DNA from 3 places in the Actinomadura scrupuli genome. Region 1 is predicted to be linked to each of the others. Evidence: riboswitches for the same ligand, from Rfam matches in the RefSeq annotation. Region 1 holds a riboswitch; each other region holds the start of a gene.

What was found. A riboswitch is a leader RNA that binds a small molecule or an ion and turns the genes downstream of it on or off. The one in region 1 is predicted to bind cyclic di-AMP.
Region 2: it holds a riboswitch for cyclic di-AMP, as region 1 does, so the genes downstream of both, ACRYCC_RS00285 (NlpC/P60 family protein) here and ACRYCC_RS38900 (C40 family peptidase) in region 1, are expected to answer to the same signal.
Region 3: it holds a riboswitch for cyclic di-AMP, as region 1 does, so the genes downstream of both, ACRYCC_RS09920 (CHAP domain-containing protein) here and ACRYCC_RS38900 (C40 family peptidase) in region 1, are expected to answer to the same signal.

What each region holds. Positions count from the first base shown of each region.
Region 1 is NZ_JBPCCU010000012.1:246,160-248,415, forward strand. It holds gene ACRYCC_RS38895 (hypothetical protein) at 1-182, shown strand, start outside; gene ACRYCC_RS38900 (C40 family peptidase) at 236-1,258, opposite strand; cyclic di-AMP (ydaO/yuaA leader) riboswitch at 1,264-1,414, opposite strand; gene ACRYCC_RS38905 (lysylphosphatidylglycerol synthase transmembrane domain-containing protein) at 1,768-2,256, shown strand, end outside.
Region 2 is NZ_JBPCCU010000001.1:62,142-64,397, reverse strand. It holds gene ACRYCC_RS00295 (RDD family protein) at 1-366, opposite strand, end outside; gene ACRYCC_RS00290 (amino-acid N-acetyltransferase) at 363-881, opposite strand; cyclic di-AMP (ydaO/yuaA leader) riboswitch at 1,101-1,280, shown strand; gene ACRYCC_RS00285 (NlpC/P60 family protein) at 1,386-2,256, shown strand, end outside.
Region 3 is NZ_JBPCCU010000002.1:483,971-486,226, reverse strand. It holds gene ACRYCC_RS09920 (CHAP domain-containing protein) at 1-957, opposite strand, end outside; cyclic di-AMP (ydaO/yuaA leader) riboswitch at 959-1,166, opposite strand; gene ACRYCC_RS09915 (NAD-dependent epimerase/dehydratase family protein) at 1,371-2,256, shown strand, end outside.

The DNA of each region.
Region 1 (2,256 bases):
CCATGACGTCCGCCGGCTGGTGCCACCGGCACCGCGGCTGCTGGCATCACCGGCACCGCCACCACCATCACCACCACGGCGGCTGGGGCGGCGACTGGAACTGGAACGGCGGCTGGGGCAACGGCTGGGGCGGTAACTGGAACTGGAACAGCAACTGGAACAGCAACTGGAACGGCTGGTGACCGCAGCGCACTGACCCATGACGTCTCGGGGCCGGGAGGCCCCGAGACGGGCGTCAGGCCACGCGCGCCGCTCCCGAGAAGGGCATGCTCGCCAACGGGCTGATCTTCACGACGTCACCGGTCTGCGGAGCGTGCACGAAGTTGCCGTTGCCGATGTACATCCCCATGTGGTGCAGGTCCGCGTGGAAGAAGACCAGGTCGCCGGGGCGTAGCTGCGCGCGGGTGACGTGCACCCCGGCGTTGTACTGGCTGCCGGTGTAGTGCGGAAGGCTCACACCGACCTGCGCGTAGGCGTACAGGGTCAGTCCCGAGCAGTCGAAGCCCTTGATGTTCGCCCCCTGGGCGACTCCGTAGGTCGGCCCGGAGGCCGAGCCACCGCCCCAGGAGTACGGGGTCCCCAGCCGCGCCAGTGCGGCGTTGACGGCCTTCATGGCCTTGGCCGAGGCGCCGCCCGCAGCGACGCTCGGAGCTCTCTGGCCGGGCGTAGCGGTCGACTGGCCGAGCTTGCCCCGGACCTTCTTCAGCGAGCTCTGGATGCTCTTGAGCTTCTGCTGGGAGGCCACACCGAGGCTCTTCACCTGGGTGGCGCGGTCCTGGGCCGCCTTCTGCGCCCGGGTGGTGGCCTGCAGGACCTGGAACAGGTCCCGGACCTGGTTGGTGCTCTGCGCGGTGAAGTAGTTCAGCGTCGCGGACTGGTCCAGCAGCGCCTGCGGGTTCTCCGCCCCGGCGAGGGACACCGCAGGGTCGATGCCGCCGTTCTTGTAGCTCTCGGCCGCCATCTGCGCGACCTTGAGCCGTACGGCGTCCAGACCCCGCTGTTGGGACCGGGCGTTGTCCGAGGCGGCCTTCGCGGCCTTCTGAGCCTGTTTGAGGCGTACCTGCAAGCCGTTGTACTGCTCGGTCATCTTCTCGAGCTGATCGGCGAGCTGCTTCTCCTGGGCGGTCAGCTCCTTGCGCGTCGGCTTGGGCTCGGCCTGCGCGGGGGTGGACGGCAACAGGGTGATCGTCATGGCCACGGCCAGCGAAACGCCGCCGAACCGGGACAGCAGGGATCGTACGGGGCGCGTTCGCTGCAACGCGCAGCTCCTCTCCTCGACCGCCTACCGAGTTAGCTGACGGGTTCGGACCGGAGCAGGCCCTACCGCTCGACGATGAGCGGATTCACCCCAGGTAACACTGGGTCCCCGGTTCCCGGCGGCACGCGGCCGGCCGGAATTCGGCGGTGTCGCCGCTGCTCTGGGGGGAGCGCGGGGCGGCGACTCCTACGGAGCGTAGGGGCCTGAGAGTTCGGACGCTACCGAAATGCCAGTTTTAACCCAACCATTCTTTGATGTGCATTGACAGGCGATTGATACTGCATGCCTGGTCATCGAGTGGCGGGCCCTCCTGCCTGCGCCGCCACGACCACGGGTTTGCGCACGTCAGAACCGGCTGGGATGCTGTCCGACGGGCCTCCGCCTGACACACCTTCGCTGTCACGGGCACTGGGCCCAGGACGATGTGCCCAGTCCGGCGGTCCTCGGGCGGTCTGGGGGACCACTACCGTAATGTGACGGCGTGACGAATCTTGCGACCGGATCCGCCCGTGGCTGACGTGGCCGCCGGGGCGGTACGCTCACGCGCCGGCGATGTCCAGGAAGCCCAGGGGATGGCGGAGAAGGACCTTCAGCGAGTGCAGCCGGCCGGTTCCGTCCGCTCGGCCCTCACCCTGCTACGCGGCGCCTCCGCGAGCTCATCGATCTCTCAGGTCCTGCTGGCCATCGGGGTCACCGCCGCGGTGATCGTCCTGGGCCTCCTGAACCTCGACACCGTACGGGCCGGGGGCACCAGCCTGGCCGGTGCGGACATGCAGTGGCTCACCCTGGCGGTGGTCTCCACCGTCGCCCTCTGGGTGGCCGGGACGATCACCCAGTTCGGTTCCATGCCGGGGTTCCCGCCGGTCGGCCGGGTGTTCGCGGTGCAGGTGGCGGCGTCGTTCGCCAACCACCTGCTGCCCGCCGGCTCCGGAGGCATCGCCGTCAACGTGCGGTTCCTCCAGCGGCACGGGCTCAGCCGTGGCGCGGCGGTGGGATCG
Region 2 (2,256 bases), on a different contig from region 1:
CATGGTCAGCAGGACCGCTTCATAGATGAACGGAAGAACGGACATGACGATGAAGGTCGTCACCAGAATCGGGGTCGACCAGGGATCGCCCTCCTTCTGAACCCCGATGGCGCCGAGCGTGATGGGAAACACGACTGCGAAACCGGCGGCCCAGGTCAGTCCGGCATCGGCGAGCCGGGCCCCGGCACGGCGCCAGATCGACGCCAGCGGGAGATCTGCCGCCTCCGAAGGCACGTGTACATAGCCGCCGTCGTAGGAGTCGTACGAGGGCTGCCCGTAGGGCTGATTTCCATAGGGCTGCTGCCCATAAGAAGACGGACCCGACCGCTCTGGGGGGTACGGCCCGCCATAGGGGGTTTGGCTCACAGTTGTGTCTCCTCCAGACGGAGCAGCATTCGGGTGTTGCCAAGCGTGTTCGGCTTGACCCGGTCGAGGTCCAGAAACTCCGCGACGCCTTCGTCATAAGAGCGGAGAAGCTCTTCATACACCTCGGGGGAAACCGGAGTCCCCAAGATCGGCTGGAAGCCGTGCCGCGCGAAGAACTCCACCTCGAAGGTCAGACAGAACACGCGGCGCACACCCAGTTCTCGTGCGGTCTCCAGAAGCCGGCCGACGATATGGTGCCCCACCCCGTGTCCCCTGGAGGCGGGATCGACCGTGACGGTACGGACTTCCGCCAAATCCTCCCACATGATGTGCAAGGCCCCACAGCCCACGAGGCGGTCTTCGGCGTCCACCGCCACCCAGAACTCCTGGACGTCCTCGTACAGCGTCACCGTGCTCTTGGCGAGCAGCCGGCGGCCCTGTCCGGACTGCATACCGACCAGCCGCCGTATCGAGCGAACATCTGCGGTCCGGGCCCGCCTGATGGTGAAGTCCACAATCACCCGAGGGTATTGGGTCCGGTGACCGGCCTTCGCCCCGGAGCCCGGATGAGCCCGGATGAGCCCGAGGGGGCGGCCGATCCCATCACAGGACGGTTTCGTTATCAGCACCCCTTGATCACTGAACTGCTTCCACCTGCGAGTTCGCATGTTCCGGTTGGCATCCACGCCAGACTCCGTTAATGTCCGACGCTGATGTCCGCAGTCGCTCTCGAGATTGCGGACCCGCCGAGTCCAGGGGGCGCACCCAGCGTCCTGGGAGCCGGGGACCCACCTTCCCTGGGGTGAATCCGTGACAGCGCCTCCGGTGTTCCCCGCACCGGTCGCGTCCAGCGGTAGGGCTAACTCCGGCCCGAACCCGACAGCTAACCCGGTAGGCGGACGAGGAGAGGAGCTTTTGTGGAGCCTGCACGCCCAGCTACGGAATCGGGTGGCCATCACCGGCCCCCGCGTTTCCGCACCCGGGTCGGTGCCGTCGTCGGTGCCTTCTGTGCGATCTCGTTGGTCCTTCCCGTCACGGCCGGCCACGCCAAGCCGAAGCCGCCACCGGAGAGCATCAAGGACCTGAAGGGTCAGGCTTCCAAGCTGCACGACCAGATGGAGCAGCTCACCGAGCAGTACAACGGCCTCAAGGTGCGCTACCAGCAGGCCACCCGGGCCGCCAAAGTCGCCCAGGACAACGCCAAGCGGCAGGACGCCGCGCTGCAGACCGTGCAGCAGCGGGTCGGCCAGCTCGCCGCCACGAGCTACATGAACGGCGGGGTGGACCCCTCGGTGGCGTTCGCCACCGCCAAGGACCCGCAGGCGATGCTCGACCAGGCCTCCACGCTGAACTACTTCGCCGCCCAGGACGGGACCAAGGTCCAGACGCTCGCCCAGGCGATGCAGGGCGCCGTCCGGGCGCACAAGGCCGCACAGGACCGTGCCAACCAGGTCAAGACCCTGCAGAGCCAGCTGGACCAGCGCAAGAAGAAGCTCTCGGACCTGTACGGCGGCATCCGCGACAAGATCGCGAAGAAGGACCCGACCCAGCTCGCCGACCTGCCGCCGATCGTCGGTGGATCGAGCAAGGCCCAGCGGGCCCTGGCGCTGGCCCTCGCGCAGCGGGGCAAGCCCTACGTCTGGGGGGCCGCGGGGCCGAGCACCTTCGACTGCTCCGGGCTGACCATGTGGGCCTACGGGAAGGTGGGCATCAACCTGCCGCACTACACCGGCAGCCAGTGGAACTCGGGGACGCACATCTCGTCGATCTCGCAGTTGCAGCCCGGGGACCTGGTGTTCTTCTACGCCGACCTGCACCACATGGGGATGTACGTCGGTAACGGCATGATGGTGCACGCACCGCACACGGGAGACGTCGTCAGGATGGCCC
Region 3 (2,256 bases), on a different contig from region 1:
ACGGCCGACGGCGGCGTGCAGGTCGTTCCAGAACGCCAGCTCCTGGTCGTCCTCGAACTCCGCGATCTTGCCCCAGAAGGCGCGGTCCTCGGCCTCGGCCGCGGCGGCCAGGGTGAGCGCGGGCATCATGACCGTGCCGGCCTCGGCCGCGTCCAGATCGGCCGCGGTGATCTCGGCGGGCAGGCTCACCGGCAGGGCCGTCCGGTGGTGACGGCCGCGTTTGCGCACCCGTACCGCCGGCGGGGCGGGCACCTTGGCTGCGGTGGTCCTGCCGACCGCCAGCGCCAGGCTGCCGCACAGCAGCACCGCCGCCAGCCCCGAGAGGGCCACCTCGTGGCCCGAGAGCGGGCCGTTCTCGTGGTGCCCGGCGGACAGCGCCTTGGTGGCCGTACGCGCGGCGGGCGGGGCGTCGTTGAGGATCGTCTCCAGCGAGGGCGCGGGCGCGGCGTGCCGGGGGACGTACTGCTCGACGGGAGAGGACGCGCCCGCGACCTTCACCTTGGCCGGGTAGCCATAGCCGACGACCGCATCGGTGTCCCGGGTCTGGCGCATGAGGTGCACACCCTCGGTGTTGCCCTCGATGGTGTGCAGGGTGCCGCCCTCGACGCGCTCCACCAGGCCGACATGATCGATGTCGGAGATGCTCTTCGACCCCGACCAGGAGTAGAACACCAGCGCACCCGGCTGCGGCTTGGTGCCCCAGGCGTGCTGCTGCTGGAACCAGGCCGCGTGCTCCTGGGTCGAGGCGAACTGGCCCACGGAGCCGGCGACCCCGGCCTTGTCCGCGGCCCAGGCGATGAACATGTCGCACCAGGGCGCCGTCACGAAGTACGAGTCGTGCTGGGCATCGACGTTCTTCGCGAACCAGTCGCCGAACTTGGTGTAGCCGTCGCCCTTTTCGGTGTACCCGAGCTGCGTCCTGGCGACGTCGAGCAGCTTCTGCCCCACTGCATCCATAAGGCTCCCCTTGTGCCGCCTACCGGGTTAGCTGACGGGTTCGGGCCAGGAGTTCGCCCTACCGCACGCGTCATCGCGGCACCTGACGGTCCGGACGACCTGGCGGATTCACCCCGACGGAGTCGGCCAGGAACGGCCCCGGAAACTCCGACCATTGGGTCCTCGGCCCCCTCGACGCACCGCGTCTCAGGGTTAGGCGGTCGTTACGTACTTCTCGAAGCGCGAGATAGGTCACGGATCGATCTCGGCGCAATGTACGTGAAGTTAAACACGGAGGTCAAGAAAGGGTAACGAGAACGCATATGTCGATCACCTCTGGTATGCGGCGCGACCCGTCCTCACCAGCGAATCCGCGGCGCGGGAGGTTACTCTCTCTGTTATCGAGATGGCGACCCGGGCACGGGAGGTCGGACGTGGGGCTCACAGTCGCGGTCACCGGGCCGACCGGTGAGATCGGCATGCCGGTGGTACGCGCTCTCGAACGGGACGACCGGGTGGCGCGCATCGTGGGGATGGCCCGGCGGCCGTTCGACCCCGCCGCGCTGGGCCTGCACAGGACCGAGTACCGGCAGGGCGACGTGCTGGACCGGAAGGCCGTGGACGAGCTCGTCGCGGACGCCGACGTGGTGGTCCATCTCGCCTTCGCGATCCTGGGCTCGCGGGACCAGACCGGCGACATCAACCTCCAGGGCTCCCGCAACGTCTTCGAGGCCACGGTGGCGGCGGCACGGCCGAGCCGGCTCGTCTACACCTCCTCGCTCGCGGCGTACGGCTACCACGCCGACAACCCGGTGCCGATCACCGAGGACGTGCCCGTCCGCGGCTCCGAGCTGCACTACTACTCCCAGCAGAAGGCGGCCTGCGAGACCATGCTGGGCGAGGTGACCGCCTTCTCCCCCGAGCTCGAGGTGTACGTGCTGCGCCCGTGCATCGTGGCGGGCCCGGAGGCGACGCTGCTGGTGCGCAGCCTGCCCTGGCGGCGGGCCGCCGAGCGGCTGCCCGGACCGGTGCGCCGGCTGCTCGGCACCGTGCCCCTCCCGCGGCCCGTGCTGCTCGACCCCGGTATGCCCTTCCAGCTGGTCCACCACGACGACGTCGCGGCGGCCGTCCGTGCGGCCGTGGTCGGCGCCGGGCCACCCGGGGCGTACAACCTGGCGGCGGACGGTGAGATCACGGTGACCGACCTGGCCCACGCGCTCGGCGACCACGCGATCCCGGTCCCGCACGAGCTCGCCCGGCTCACCTCGCGGATGGTGGAGGTCATGCCGCTGCTGCCGGCCGAGGCGGAGTGGATCCACG